Regions from separate parts of the Mesorhizobium sp. WSM4821 genome, predicted to be linked through region 1. Evidence: riboswitches for the same ligand, from Rfam matches in the RefSeq annotation. Region 1 holds a riboswitch; each other region holds the start of a gene.
The links. Region 1 has a riboswitch for cobalamin ahead of metE (5-methyltetrahydropteroyltriglutamate--homocysteine S-methyltransferase). Riboswitches for the same ligand answer to the same signal wherever they lie in the genome.

Region 1 (3,727 bases):
CCCAGCCGAGATAATGTTTCCAATCGGACGTCCGCAGGGGTAAGCCTTCGCGAAACGCGGCCTCATCGATCTGGATCACCCTTGCGCCAGCTCTTTCGAGGTCGGCCACTTCATCGCGGATAGCGAGTGCGATCTGGCGGCAGACCTCGGCGCGGGGTACGTCGTCGCGCACAAAAGACCAGTTAAGAAATCGTCACTGGACCAGTGAGCATGCCCTTCACCGGCTTTTTCGTCAGCGACTGGGCAAATTGCCACCAGAAGACCGTCATCGGATTGGGCCGCGATACGTCGCCGAAGATGATGGGAGGGCGCACGAGTCGGGAGCCATAACTTTGCACCCAGCCATGCTGGGTGAAGGCGAGGCCGGACAGCTGCTCGCCGAAATGCTGCACCATGTCGTTGCGTTCGAACTCGCCATGTACCAGCACGTCCAGCCCGATCTCCTCCTGCCAGCGGACCGCCGCCTCGGTCTCCTTCTTCAGAAAGGCCTGGTAGTCGATATAGCTCAGTCGGCCCTTCGCATGAGCGGAGCGCGCCCTGCGCACCTCGGGCGTTTGCGGGAAGGACCCGATGGTCGTCGTCGGGAACAGCGGCAGGGCGAGCGTGTCAGCCTGGACTCTCGAGCGCTTGGCAAATGCGCTCTTTCGTTGCTTCATGGCGCCGTCAATGCTGCTGACGCGCCCGCGGACGAGCGGATCGTGGGCCTTTGTCGACATTGCGCGCGCGGCGGCCGCCTCATCAGAAGCCTTCAGCTTGTTACGGCCTCCCTGCCTTCGGACAAGGCTTGGGCCAGCACGAGCAGCTCTTCAGTCTTCTGGGCGGCGAATGCCAGCCACGAACGGACGTCTACATCGAGCGCGGTCTCCATCCGCAGGTCCATCGGCACGTGAAGCATCGAGCAGGAAGGCGCAATTTCGACACGGTCCAGCGGCCAACCGGCGATGACCGGCTTGATGCCGTCGAGAATGGCGGTCAGGTTCGCGCGCCAGACATTGCGGCCGTCGATCAGGCCAAGTGAGAGCACCAGATCCTTCGGTGCGAGCCGACCAACCGTCTCCAACTGCTCGGGAGCGCGCACGAGGTCGAGATGCAGCCCCGCCAGGCTCAGCGAAAGCGCGGTCTCGAGATTGTTTCCTAGCGGCCCGAAATAGGTAGCCAGCATAATTTTCACCTTGGGCGCGGCTTTCGACAGCTGCCCGTAGGTGAATTCGAAGGCAGCTCGTTCGTTCGGGTTGAGATCGAGCACAAGCGCCGGCTCGTCTGCACCCAGTCGGCCCCCGAGAGCTCCAGCCTCTGCAGGAGTTGCTCGTAGACCGGCAGCAGGCGCGGTAGCAGCGCTATGGGATTGAAGCCCTGGTCGGGAGACTTCGCCAGCTTGAGGAAGGTCACCGGTCCAAGGATGACCGGGCGTGTATGGATGCCGAGCTCTTTTGCCTCCAGAAAGTGATCGACTGGTTTCGTCGCCGAGAGGGCGAAGGTCTGATCGTCGCCAAGCTCCGGCACGAGGTAGTAGTTGGTGTCGAACCATTTGGTCATTTCCATCGCGGTCACGCGCTGCCCCTGAACTGCATGCCCGTGACTGGCGTGTCCGCACCCCGCGCTATCGCCCTGCGTCCCGCGCGCCATCGCGAAGTAGATGTCAAGCGGGACCTCGCCGCCCGTCCAGCCGTAACGAGCTGGGACGGCGCCGACCATTGCTGCGGTGTCGAGCACATGGTCATACAGTGAGAAATCGTTCGACGGGATTTTCGACACGCCGCGGGCGTGCTGCTCGCTCCATCTGGCGGCACGCAGTGCCTTCGCCGTCGCCAGAAGGTTGGCAGCAGACGATTTTCCGGACCAGTAGCTTTCGAGCGCGAATTTCAGTTCACGCCGGCGACCGATACGCGGCACGCCAAGCGTTGCTATGGGAACTTGCTGGGAGACATTCATTCCATACCCCGATGGTTGGGGCCGGGACAAGGAAGGCGCTGGCAGGCCGGCATCAACGCCGAGCTGCCGCGACCACCAGACACCCCGCCCGCGGACGTTGTTCGTCGTGACAGGTCTCCTGACTCGCGGGTCACAGCCTCTGCCACGTCTTCCGGGGCAGTTCGCCCCAGTGACATTGATGGGTTTGGCTCGCCGCTTACAGTTGCGGGGGCAGCGTAGGCATTGCACCGGCTCCCCTCTTAGCTCCGCTACGGCAACGCCTTGCGGAGAACCACGACATGCGGACAATCGCAGTAGCCCACTTTCTTGTCAATTTCGTATAAACAAATGTATATGTGTTTATGTGAATTGTTAGCCTGCGGCGTGTTTCCAAGTCGCCGTCGAGCTGAGCCTTCTGCGCGACTCTCCGGTGTTTGCAGACTGTGGCTCGGCCCTCGGGCAATCTGCCTTTTGTACGATCCGGTCTCAAACGACTTCGTCAAAATGGCGCGTGTTGGCCATTCGTGATCGGACGGCAGTGCTGGTCGAAGTGCGACAACGTTCCTGAGCCTCAACAATCAGTAATTTTGGAAAAAAACCGGCATCCTTCTCGGGCTGGTACGTTCGATTTACACGCGCTTGTCTGGACAGCCTGCACAACGGAAGGTGGGCTATACGTGGCCGAAAAGCCGCCTTACAGCAACCCAGTCTGCTCAGCCTCGCGGCGCAGATTCTGCCGTGGCCTGGGGCCGATCTGCTGGATCACCAAGCCGGCCGCCAGTGAGCCAAGATCGCCGCAAGTCTGCAGGTCGCGGCCTTGCGTGTAGCCATGCAGGAAGCCGGCGGCATAGAGATCGCCGGCGCCCGTCGTGTCGACCAGTTCCTTGATGGCGGTCGCCTGGATGACCACGGTCTCGTCGCCGCGCACGATCACCGAGCCTTTTTCCGAGCGGGTCACGGCGGCGATCCGGCAATCCTTGCGGATCTGCGCCAGCGCCTCGTCGAAGGACGACGTCTGGTAGAGCGACTTGATCTCGTGGCTGTTGGCAAAGACGATATCGACCGTGCCCGAACGCATCAGCTCAAGGAATTCGTCGCGGTAGCGGTCGACGCAGAACGAATCCGACAGGGTCATCGACACTTCGCGGCCTGCTGCGTGCGCCAGCTTCGCCGTCTGGCGGATTGCCTCCTTGGCGCGCGGCGGATCCCACAGGTAGCCTTCGAAATAGGTGACCTTGGCGCCAGACGCCTTGTCGGCTTCGACATCCTCAGGGCCAAGCTCGACACAGGCGCCGAGATAGGTGTTCATCGAGCGCTCGCCGTCGGGCGTGACGAAGATCATCGAGCGCGCCGTCGGCGGCTCACCCTCGAGCGGCGTGGTGTCGAAGGCGACGCCCTGCGCATGGATGTCGTGGGCGTAGATTTCGCCCAGCGCATCGTTGGAGACCTTGCCAAAGAAAGCGGCGCGGCCTCCGAAGCTGGCGACGCCGGCCGCCGTGTTGCCGGCGCTGCCGCCGGAGGCCTCGATCGCCGGGCCCATGCGGCTGTAGAGCAGCTCGGCGCGCTGTGTGTCGATGAGGTTCATCGCGCCCTTGATGATGCCGTTGGTCTCGAGGAATTCCTCGTCGCACTGGGCGATGATGTCGACAATGGCATTGCCGATGCAAAGCACGTCATAATCCGGCATCAAAATCTCCGCCAAAACCCGAGCCGGCTTTTTGCCACGCCGGGGCCGGCCTGTTTTGGCCAGTTTGGAATGGGTCGCCCTATGCCGACGCATCCAATACCGGTGCATCACGCAGCTGCCGGTCCTGCC
Region 2 (3,727 bases), 860 kb from region 1:
CGTCTGCGTGTTGTCGACGTTGACGGTCGCCTGCTCGTTGATGTCGGTTCCGCCGACGTTGTCGTTGCGGGCATAGGCGCTGCCGGCGGCAATCAAAAGCGCGGCGGCGGCAAGGGCGATCTTCTTCATTCCAATACTCCTGGATTTTCGTATCCCACAAGCGCGGCGGTCTTGATGAAGACAATGCCGCCGCTGCTTGTTTGACCATGATCTTTTCCGAACCGCAGGTTCGGGATCATGGTCTGGAACCGAGTGTTAATTGTTGCCGAAGAGGTTACGGTCGCTGCCGTGGACGGGCTTCTCGTCAGCCGGAACCGGATTCTGGGCCGGAGCCGAATTCAGAATCGAAGCCGTGTAGGAGCTGTCGGCCGCGACGGCGGGCTGGTTGGCGCCGTCAGACCCATAATGGTCACTGCCTTCAGCAAAGGCGCTGCCGGTAATGGCCAGAACGGCGACGGCCGCAAGAGCGATCTTTTTCATTTTAGTACTCCAGTATCTTATTTTTCCGTCCGTCCAGCGGCATGTCTTGGGAGGAATCCGCGTCGTTCGGACAGCCCCGATGTGGGGAGGCCATCCTGCGGATTCCAATCACGAAGTTGTTCCGCGTGGACCAAGAATCTGCATCTTGAAATTGTGCCAAGCCTTCCTACAACCTAAATTTTCCGCTTGTTTATCAGTTGGTTATCTCAAACGTACCGCCCGGCCATTTGACGAATTGGCGAGTCTGCGTTCACACCGTCCTGTACGCAGTGTCAACAGAAACGAACCGTTCGGTTCGATTTTAGAGACCCCTTAAAAAGCATTTCGAAGCCTGCTAACGAATCGTTTACCAGTTCGGCCCCCGCCGATGGGCCAAATCCGGCCATGCTTTCGGGCCGGCAACGCTCGGCGAAGGGCGATTTCACCCCTTGCTCACTCCGGTCCAACAGGTTTCGCGGCCGTGTCGCGCCGCATGGATACGATGTCGCTTTCATGCCGACAGACGGCCGACGGTCATGATTAGATCACGCCAACTCAGGTGCCGCATGGTGACGACCAAGCGGAGAATTGGGAAGCCGGTCAGAACCCGGCGCTGCCCCCGCAACGGTGGTGGAGTTCAAGTCGCAACGGGAGACCACTGGGTCACAAGCCTGGGAAGGTGTCGCGACCGTCCGCAAGGATACTCCAGAGCCCGGAAACCAGCCCGAGATTCTAGACTCGACTGATCGCGGTGGGCGGTCAAGAGGCGGATAGTGCATGCCCGGCCATATCGCCGACGTGCAGCCGATCCTTCCTCCATCACCACCAGTTCAGTCCTTGGACATGAGGACAGGACATGGATGCGCGCAACGACATGCTGAGGCTCTTGCACGGCCGCAGGCAAGGCTATTCGCTGGAACAGCCCTTCTACACCGATTCCGATTTCTTCAAGCTCGACATGGAGCTGATCTGGTATCGCGACTGGCTGTTCATCGGCCACGATTGCGAGTTGCCGAAGCCGGGCAGCTACATGACCGTCCAGATCGGCGACTATCCGGTCGTGCTGGTCCGCGACCAGCAAGGCAAGATCAACGCCTTCCACAATTCCTGCCGCCATCGCGGCAGCCGCGTCTGCAACGCCGACAAGGGCACGGCGGCAAAGCTCGTCTGCCCCTATCACCAGTGGACCTACGAGCTGGACGGCCGGCTCTTGTTCGCAAGGCAGATGGCGGATGGCTTCGACAAGAGCCAGTTCAGCCTGAAGCCGGTCGCCTGCGAAAGCGTCGGCGGCTACATCTTCATCTGCCTGGCCAAGGAGCCCGCGGATTTCGCGCCGATGCGCGCGATGGTCGAGCCTTACCTCCTGCCGCACCGGCTGCGCGAGGCAAAGGTCGCCTTCGAATCGACCATTGTCGAGAAGGGCAACTGGAAGCTCGTCTGGGAGAACAACCGCGAGTGCTACCATTGCGCCGGCAACCATCCGGAACTGTGCAAGACATTCCCGGAAGCACCGACCGTGACCGGCGTGCAGGGCGCCGACAGCGATCCGGAAATGCTCGCTCACTGGGCCAAATGCGAGGCGGCGGGCTTGCCGAGCAAGTTCCGAATCGATCCGGCCGGGCAGTATCGCGCCACCCGCGCGCCGCTGCTGCGTGACGCCGTCAGCTATACGATGACGGGACGGCGCGCGGTGAAGAAGAACCTTTCCGACAGCGTTTCCACCGACCGCATCGGCTCGCTACTGCTCTACCATTACCCGACGACCTGGAACCATATCCTCGGCGATCATGCCGTCACCTTCCGCGTGCTGCCGATCAGTGCCACGGAAACGGCCGTCACCACCAAATGGCTTGTCCACAAGGATGCGGTCGAAGGCGTCGACTACGATCTCGCCGAACTCACCCATGTCTGGACCGAGACCAACGACCAGGACCGCCGCATCGTCGAGGAAAACGCCTTCGGCATCCTGTCGCCGGCCTATGAGCCCGGCCCCTATTCGGAGTTGCATGAGGGCGGCGTCATCCAGTTCGTCGAATGGTACGCGTCCTTCATCGGGCCGCGGCTTGCCGAGGACGGCCGGCCGGCGTTGCGCAGCGTCGCCTGAGATCTGAGGAATGAATGCGATGACGGACCTCGGGCTCTACCGCCATCTCGACGAGATGGCGCCCTGGAACGACAGGCTCCAGGTGCTGGAAGTGATCGGCGTCAGCGACGAGGCGCCTGACGTGAAGACCTTCACCTTCCGCTCCGACAACCAGACCTGGTTCCGCTACAAACCAGGACAGTTCGTGACGCTGGAATTGCCGACCATTGAGGGCCAGCTGATGCGGACCTATACGCTGTCGTCCTCGCCGTCGCGGCCGTTCTCGATCGCGGTGACGGTGAAGGCGCAGGACGGCAGCATCGGTACGCGCTGGATGTTCGACAATCTGAAGCCCGGCGTTCACGTGAAGGCCTATGGGCCGGCGGGCGACTTTTCGCTGCACAGTCATCCCGCGGCCAAATATCTGTTCATTTCGGCCGGCTCCGGCGTGACGCCGATGATGTCGATGCTGCGCTGGCTGAACGACTGCGCGCCATGGACCGATGTCGGCTTCGTCAACTGCGCGCGAAAGCCCGAGGAGATCATCTTCCGCAAGGAGCTCGAACTGCTGGGCAGCCGCATGCCGGGCCTGTCGCTCGGCTTCATGATCGAGGAGCGCTCCAGCCGCGAGGGCTGGTTCGGCCATATGGGCCGGATCGACGCGATCCGGCTGCCGCTCTTGGCACCGGATTTTCGCGAGCGCGAAATCTTCTGCTGCGGCCCCGATCCATTCATGCGCGCGGTGCGGCAGATGCTGGAGGCCGCCGGCTTCGACATGGCCAACTACCATCAGGAAAGCTTTGCCGCACCGGCGGTGGAGGAAATACCGGCCCCGTTTGCCTTGCCGGCAAGGGGTGGGCCGGCAGAAGGCGGGGTCGAGGTCCCTACTGAGGCCGCAACGCCAATTCGATTCTCGCTTTCGGATGTCGACGCCGACTGCGTTGCCGGCCAGACCGTGCTGCAGACGGCGCGCGCTTCGGGCGTGCGTATCCCGGCGGCCTGCGAGTTCGGCCTGTGCGGAACCTGCAAGGTGAAAAAGCTCTCGGGCCAGGTCGAGATGAGCCACAATGGCGGCATCCTCGATCACGAGATCGACGACGGCTTCATCCTTGCCTGCTGTTCGAAACCGCTGACGGCGATCGAAATCGAGGCCTGACCGGCGGGCCGCCTAAACCCCGTAGCGCT
Region 3 (3,727 bases), 3.4 Mb from region 1:
ACTCTGATTACAGCACCGGTCCCACTTGCGGAAGCGTGACAGTTTAACCACTGAACCGTTTTAGGGCTCTATGCTGCAACGCGGCGAGGGTTAGCGCAGGGCTTTCGGCGAAGCAAGTCAAACCTTGTTCAAAACACGGGTGCCGGACGGCATATCCGGATAAACTGGTCCGATCCGCTCCTGTTTGATTTCCTTCACTTTTTACTCCACTTTTCTCTCCTGACATAGATACCGCCAAAACCCTGCTAGCATGGCCCGGAATCATCACCCAACCTTTGATCGAACGCCAACAGAGTGCCGTCTGCATGAAGGAAAAGATCTCGCTCGCCGTGGCCCGGCGCATCGCGCTTGCCGCACAGGGGTTTGCCGATCCTCGCCCGAACGGCACGCCCGATCGCCGCCATCTGGCCCGTGTGCTCGCCCGGACCGGCCTGCTGCAGATCGATTCCGTCAGCGCGGTGGTGCGCGCCCACTATATGCCGCTCTATTCGCGGCTTGGCCCCTACCCGCTTGCGCTGCTCGACAACGCCGCCGTGACCCGCAAGCGCAGGGTCTTCGAGTATTGGGCGCACGAAGCCTCCTTTCTGCCGGTCGAGACCTATCCACTGATGCGCTGGCGCATGGAGCGGGCCGAACGCGGCGAGGAAATGTATAACGGGCTGGCCAAGTGGGGGCGCGAACGCGCCGCCTACATTGAAGACATCTATCGCGAGGTCGTCGAACGAGGCCCGATCGCCGCATCGGCTCTCGAAGGCCAGAAGGGCTCGGGCGGCTGGTGGGGCTGGAGCGACGCCAAGCATGCATTCGAATGGCTGTTCTGGGCCGGCCGCATCACCACGGCGTCGCGTCGAGGCTTCGAGCGGCTCTATGATCTGCCGGAGCGCGTGCTGCCGCCGGCGATACTTGCCCTGCCGGTGCCTTCTCATGAGGATGCGCACCGCGAGTTGCTGCGTATTTCCGCCCGCGCCCATGGTGTCGCGACAGCCGGCGACCTGCGCGACTATTTCCGCCTCTCTCCCGCCGACATCAAGGACCGCATCGAGGAACTGGTTGAATCGGGCGACCTTTTGCCGGTTCGCGTCGAAGGCTGGGACAAGCCTGCCTATCTTCACAAGGACGCCCGTTTTCCACGCAAGATCGAGGCGCGCGCGCTGCTCGCGCCGTTCGATCCGGTCGTCTTCGAGCGGTCGCGCACGGAAAGACTGTTCGACTTCCGCTATCGCATCGAGATCTACACGCCGGCCGAAAAGCGCCAATACGGCTATTACGTGCTGCCGTTCCTGCTCGGCGAAAGGATCGTCGCGCGCATCGATCTCAAGGCCGACCGCCCCGCCGGCGTGCTGCGCGTCCATGCCGCCTATGCCGAGCCCGGCGCCCCGCCGCAAACCGCCGCCGAACTCTTCGAGGAGTTGAAGTTGATGCAGGGTTGGCTCGGACTCGAAAGCATCGAGGTGACGCCTGCGGGTGAACTAGGCCAACCGCTTGCCGACGTTGCCGCGTCGTAGAGGTGCGTTGACACCGCTGCCCACAAGAGCCTAAATCCGGTCCAGACGGTCCCCTGCCCGCAACGGCAAGGGCCAAGAGGGAATGCGGTGCGAAATTCCGATTTCAAATCCGCGGCTGTCCCCGCAACTGTAAGCGACGAGCCAAGGCCGAAAACCACTGGGACGGTCCCGGGAAGGCGGCACCAAGGCAATGACCCGCGAGCCAGGAGACCTGCCGTCTAGGACATAAGAATCCGATCGCCTGGCGGGTTTTCCGGGCAAGGAGCCTGATTTGGAACGCGACAGCAGTTTTTCGGCTGAGACAGCGGACATATTGTCCGGCGACAGCGACGCCTTGGCCGGCGTCACCGTGATCGTCTGCTCTTCCTGTCGCGATGAATCCGGCTCCGATGGCCTTCCTCGCGCCGGCGAACTGCTTGCCGAAGACACACGCCGCGCTGTAGCAGGCGAAAATATCCCTATCCGCAGCGTCGAATGCCTCGGCAACTGCAAACGCCGACTGAGCGCCGCGATTTTGCGCGACGGCTGCTGGAGCTATGTCTTCGGCGACCTGACCGTGACCAGCGGCGCCGATCTCGTCGCTGGTGCAAAGCTCTTCGCCACCTCGACGGACGGACTCATTCCGTGGCGCGGCCGGCCCGATTGCCTGAAGCGCGGCCTCGTTGCCCGCATCCCTCCCCTCGACCTTTTGAAGGACATGACATGACCGCTTCCGTCTCCCGCGTGCCTTGTACCGTCGTCACCGGCTTCCTCGGCGCCGGCAAGACGACGCTGATCCGCCATCTGCTCGAAAACGCCGGGGGTAAGCGTCTGGCCATCATCGTCAACGAATTCGGCGACGTCGGCATCGACGGCGAGATCCTGAAAGGCTGCGGCATCGACACTTGCCCGGAGGAAAACATCGTCGAACTGGCCAATGGCTGCATCTGCTGCACCGTCGCCGACGATTTCGTCCCGGCGCTCGACCAGATCCTGTCGCGGACGCCGAAGGTCGACCACATCCTGATCGAAACCTCGGGCCTCGCTCTGCCCAAGCCACTCGTCCAGGCCTTCCAGTGGCCGACGGTGAAAAGCCGCGTGACGGTCGACGGCATCATCGCGGTGGTCGACGGACCGGCGCTGGCCGAAGGCCGCGTCGCCAACGACATGGATGCCCTGCAGGCACAGCGCGCGCAGGACGAGACGCTCGACCACGACGACCCTGTCGAGGAGGTGTTCGAGGACCAGCTCGCCTGTGCCGACCTGATCATATTGTCAAAGAGCGATTTGATGGATGCCGCCGGCTCGGCCCGCGCCAACGCCATCATCGGCGAGCACGCCGCGCGTGCGGTAAAGATCGTGCCGACCTCGCAGGGCAAGGTCGATCCGTCCGTGCTGCTCGGCCTCGGCCTTGCGGTCGAGGACGACATCGAGAACCGCAAGACCCACCACGACGACGAACTCGACCACGAGCATGACGACTTCGACTCCTTCGTTATCGACATTCCGTCGATCGCCAATCCCGATGAGCTGGCTTTGCGCGTCGCCACGGCGGCGGAGGAAGAAAACGTGCTGCGCGTGAAAGGCTTCGTCGAGGTCGGCGGCAAGCCGATGCGGCTCCTGCTGCAGGCCGTCGGCCCGCGCGTCAATCACTATTACGATCGCGCCTGGACGGCGGAAGACGACCGCCGCTCGCGCCTCGTCGTTATCGGGCTGAAAGGGCTGAACCGCCCGGCGATCGAACGTATCCTCGCCGGCTGATCTCAGGCACGAGCCGCGATGCACATCCTCACCACAACGTCCGCCTCGCTCGACGATCTCGCCGAGCCTGTCGATCTCAGGCAGACGCCTGCGGATGTCGTGGCGCTGTCTTTCACCGACAGCGATCTGGCCGGGCTGGCGGCAGCGTGGAAAGCGGACGCGGAACGACTGCCGTCGATGCGGCTCGCCGCACTTCGCGATTTGCGCCATCCGATGTCTGTCGACCTCTGGATCGACAGTGTCGCCCGGCACGCCAAGGTCGTCCTGGTTCGCATCCTCGGCGGTTACGACTGGTGGCGCTATGGCTGCGACCAGCTCGCCTCGACCGCCCGGGCGCGCGGCATAAAACTGGCGCTTTTGCCTGGCGAATGCCGCGACGAGGATCTGCGGCTGATCGAAGGTTCGACGCTGCCCCGCGAGGAGCTGGACAGCCTGCTCGACTATTTCCGTGAGGGCGGCCCGGAGAATATGAAGGCGCTGGT
Region 4 (3,727 bases), 3.3 Mb from region 1:
GGCGGCGATGTCGCGCTTCAGGTCCTGCGTCTCCCAGGTAAAACCCTCGCCCATCGTGTGCCAGACGACCCGGTCGCCGAAAGCGGCAAAAGCGTCCTTCTCGCCGGTGTGCCATTTGCCCTTGATGAACTGGACGACGCCAACGCGCCTGCCGTAGCCGAGCATCCTCAGCGCCAACCCGAAGGCGGCAGTTGTCTTGCCCTTGCCGGGCCCGGTGTTGACGATCAGCAGCCCCTTCTCGACCGTCTTCGCCGCGACCTCGGCGTCCTGCACCGCCTTGCGCTTGGCCATCTTGGCGCGGTGGCGTTCCTCATCCCTGTCGTTAATCGGCCCGTCTTCGATATGTGATTTGTCTTCGATGTGCTTGGTATCAGCCATGTCATTTCACCTTGAGCGGCAGCCCCGCCACCATCAGCAGCACCGTATCGGACACTGCCGCGACCTGCTGGTTGAGCCGGCCGGCGGTATCGCGAAACCGGCGGGCGAGCGTATTGTCGGGCACGATGCCCTGGCCGACCTCGTTGGAGACCACGAACCATGGCCCGCGCGGCCGCGACAGCACATCCGCCAACCCCTGGCATTCGGCCTCGATGTCGCGTTCGGCCAGCATATGGTTGGACAGCCACAGCGTAAGGCAGTCGATCAGGACAGGCCGGCCGTCGGGCAAAGCCTCGATCGCGCCGACGAGATCGAGCGGTGCATCGACAGTCGTCCAGCCCTCGCCGCGCCGCGACCGGTGCAGCGCGATGCGCTCGCGCATTTCGCCGTCGTAAGCCTCGGCGGTGGCGATATAGGTCCACGGCGCCGGACAGGCCGTTACCAGTCCTTCGGCGTGCGCGCTTTTGCCGGAACGCGCACCGCCGATGACCAGGATCAAGTTCCCGCCGGGAGTAACGCGATCAGGCAAAGCTGTCGCGCAGGCTGGTCGCCGTGCCGGTGAAACGGCCACGCACCACGCCGACGACGACGCCGAGCACCAGCCAGAACACCAGATTGGTCAGCGTTACCGCCACCACGAACTGGTGGTGCAGGCCTTCCGGGATCGGCGACTCGAAACTGTCGGGCTGCGGAGCACCGACGATATGCGGCGCCACGATCAGCGCCACGGCAAGGAGCGCCAGCGGCAGCGACTTGCGGAAGGCAAGCAGGCCGAGACCGGCCGCCGTCGCCGCCACGGTTGCCCACCACCAGATCTGGCGCTGGGCGAGATCGGCCGCCGGCATCGCCGGCAGTTCGGGCGGCAGGCCAAGGTTCGGAGCCAGCGTGAACACGGCAAAGCCGGCAAGGCCCCAGAACAGGCCATGGCGCCAATTGCCGATGCCGCCGGCGAACTCCGAAGCGGCGACCAGGATCAGCGCGAAGCCGATGCCGGTGACGACGTTGGCAACGACGTTGAAGGCGAATCGCTCGGAACCGTCGGCCGGCGCCCAGCCTTCGTCTTCCGGAGCGGCAGCTTCGGCCGTCGCCGCTCTGGTCATGGCATCGGTATCGGTGGCGTTCGCGACGGGCGCCGCGGCATGGTCATGCGTGTGGCCGCCGCCGGCCTGTTCGTAGGCTTCAGCCTTGAGAATGAGCGGCACGGTGGCGTAGGCCTGCATGCAGGCGAGGACGGCGCCGGCCACAATCCCTGCGATCGCCGCGATGAACACGACGTTGCGAAACAGTGTCATGATGTCAGCCCCTCGTCAGTGGCAGGGAAATGCCATCGAGTGGCGATAGTCGTGGGCGGCGTTATGCACCGCATCGATTTGCGAGAAGCCGACGAAGCCCATGACGAAAATGCCGAGAAACGCAGCAAGCGCCAGTTGCATGAAGCGCGACTGCGAGGAGACGGAAGCGCCGAGGGACACGGAAGGGGTATTCATGTCTTGTCCTTTCGCCCTCCACCCGAGGGCATAGAAGTCAGTTTTCCTGTCGCCGGCAGGTCTCCTGGCTCGCGGATCAGCGCCCTTCCCCACCTTCCCGAAGAAAACCTTCAGTGGCATATGGAGAGGACTACCGCACACAGTTGCGGGGGCAGCCACGGCATTGGGCAAATTTCGCCCTCACCGCATTCCCTCTTGGTTCCAAAGGAACCGACGACGGGTGCGACTATAGGCAGAATCTCCGCGCCCGGCAAACCAAATTCCGTCAGCGGTCAGCTGGAATGCGTCACTTGGCTTCAGCCTCCCAATGAGACGATCCGATTGGCGACCAGTTGCTGCAGCTGCCAAAGATGGCGGTCGTGAATGCCGCGCTCTTCCAGGTTTTTCACCGTGTTGTAGAGGTAGTCGACGCCTGATCCCCAGTGTCCGCAGGACGTGGTCAGTCTTTCGACCACCTCGTGCTCATCGAGCGAACCAGCATAGGTGATGCCGCTGCGATTGATGACGAAAGCCAGCGCCCTCAACGGACCGCCATCGCTCGCGAGTCTGAGAATACGAGGCATATAGCTTGTCGGCTTCAGCGTCATTTCGCGTCGGAAAAGCCTGCCCAATTGCTGCCGCCGATCGCCATCGGTCAGCCGAAAAGCGATGCCCTTGCACTGCCCTCCACGGTCCAGAGCCATCATCAGGCCGGGGCGATCCTTGGTGCCGCGCCAGCGCGTCATGTTCATGCAAAAAGACCGGTGCCAGCCACGCACCACGGCGACACGTTCCTCGACATGGTCGATTTCGGGTTTCCAGATCAGCGAACCGTAGCCGAACAGCCACAACGGTTCGGCGGCAGGGAGTTCTGCCTGCAACGCGTCCAGCATCGCGTCATAGTCGCCATCATCCAGATGCATGGCATCCGGGTCAGGTCCAGCATCCTGGACCTCGCGCCAACAACGCGCAACCAGCTCCGGCGTAAGCGCCATCTGTCGTGTGGCCACGTTCCAGATCCCTTTTCTTGCCGCATGATTATGCGTCCTGCTCGAGACTCGCAATGCCGTCACCGCGATTGACAATTTTCGCGGCTGGGTGTCGGCTGGCACATCACTGGAAACCTGCCATGCAGCCCAGCCACAGCGAGCATGACCCCTATAACGGTCTGACCCGGGCCGAGCCGACGCTGCCGGCGTCGGACTACTGGGAGCTGAACGCCTATCAGCGCGATCTCGACGCCATCTGGTATCGAAACTGGCTGCTCGTCTGCCGCGAGGCCGACCTTGCCCAGCCGCTGGCGTTCAAGACATTCCGTGTCGGCACGCAGGAGATTGTCGTGCTGCGCGACGAGACCGGCACCCTTCGGGCCTTCCACAACACTTGCCGGCATCGCGGCTCGCAGCTTTGCCGGGAAAGCCAAGGACGGCTGAAGGCGCGGCTCATCACCTGCCCCTATCATGCGTGGTCTTATTCGCTGCGCGGCGATCTCGTGCGGGTGCCGTCGAAATCGCTGCCCGAAGGCTTCGACAAGGCCGATCACCCGCTCTACCGCGTGGCGCTGTCGGTGTGGCGCGGTTTTGTCTTCGTCAATCTGGAGGAAGACGCCGCCGGCTCGGCTGAAGCATCCTTCGATCCCACATCCGGCAATCTCGCCAACTGGCCGCTGGAAACGCTGGTGACCGGTCACGTGCTGCGCAAGGTGATGAACTGCAACTGGAAAATCTTCTGGGAGAACTTCAACGAGTGCCTGCATTGCCCGGGCGTTCACAAGGACCTGTCGCGGTTGGTGCCGATCTTTGGCCGCGGCCTGATGGGACGGCATGACGACCCGGAATGGGCCCGTCACGCCGACAATGACGCGCCGGAATTTTCCGGTGGCC

Region 2: it holds a riboswitch for cobalamin, as region 1 does, so the genes downstream of both, AC0NID_RS04010 (aromatic ring-hydroxylating oxygenase subunit alpha) here and metE (5-methyltetrahydropteroyltriglutamate--homocysteine S-methyltransferase) in region 1, are expected to answer to the same signal.
Region 3: it holds a riboswitch for cobalamin, as region 1 does, so the genes downstream of both, AC0NID_RS18815 (DUF1636 family protein) here and metE (5-methyltetrahydropteroyltriglutamate--homocysteine S-methyltransferase) in region 1, are expected to answer to the same signal.
Region 4: it holds a riboswitch for cobalamin, as region 1 does, so the genes downstream of both, AC0NID_RS19180 (CbtB domain-containing protein) here and metE (5-methyltetrahydropteroyltriglutamate--homocysteine S-methyltransferase) in region 1, are expected to answer to the same signal.

Annotation. Positions count from the first base shown of each region.
Region 1 covers NZ_CM148371.1:30,491-34,217, reverse strand. The annotation lists partial or broken gene metE (5-methyltetrahydropteroyltriglutamate--homocysteine S-methyltransferase) at 1-1,908, opposite strand, end outside; cobalamin riboswitch at 2,024-2,223, opposite strand; gene AC0NID_RS00135 (adenosine kinase) at 2,606-3,598, opposite strand; gene metK (methionine adenosyltransferase) at 3,706-3,727, opposite strand, start outside.
Region 2 covers NZ_CM148371.1:890,662-894,388, forward strand. The annotation lists gene AC0NID_RS04000 (DUF680 domain-containing protein) at 1-129, opposite strand, end outside; gene AC0NID_RS04005 (DUF680 domain-containing protein) at 256-480, opposite strand; cobalamin riboswitch at 1,000-1,201, shown strand; gene AC0NID_RS04010 (aromatic ring-hydroxylating oxygenase subunit alpha) at 1,316-2,563, shown strand; gene AC0NID_RS04015 (FAD-binding oxidoreductase) at 2,583-3,698, shown strand; gene AC0NID_RS04020 (FAD-binding oxidoreductase) at 3,711-3,727, opposite strand, start outside.
Region 3 covers NZ_CM148371.1:3,883,501-3,887,227, reverse strand. The annotation lists gene AC0NID_RS18820 (winged helix-turn-helix domain-containing protein) at 306-1,505, shown strand; cobalamin riboswitch at 1,535-1,738, shown strand; gene AC0NID_RS18815 (DUF1636 family protein) at 1,777-2,211, shown strand; gene cobW (cobalamin biosynthesis protein CobW) at 2,208-3,245, shown strand; gene cobN (cobaltochelatase subunit CobN) at 3,264-3,727, shown strand, end outside.
Region 4 covers NZ_CM148371.1:3,955,025-3,958,751, reverse strand. The annotation lists gene cobO (cob(I)yrinic acid a,c-diamide adenosyltransferase) at 1-291, opposite strand, end outside; gene cobU (bifunctional adenosylcobinamide kinase/adenosylcobinamide-phosphate guanylyltransferase) at 380-877, opposite strand; gene AC0NID_RS19185 (CbtA family protein) at 900-1,670, opposite strand; gene AC0NID_RS19180 (CbtB domain-containing protein) at 1,686-1,865, opposite strand; cobalamin riboswitch at 1,903-2,095, opposite strand; gene AC0NID_RS19175 (gamma-glutamylcyclotransferase) at 2,162-2,854, opposite strand; gene AC0NID_RS19170 (aromatic ring-hydroxylating oxygenase subunit alpha) at 2,974-3,727, shown strand, end outside.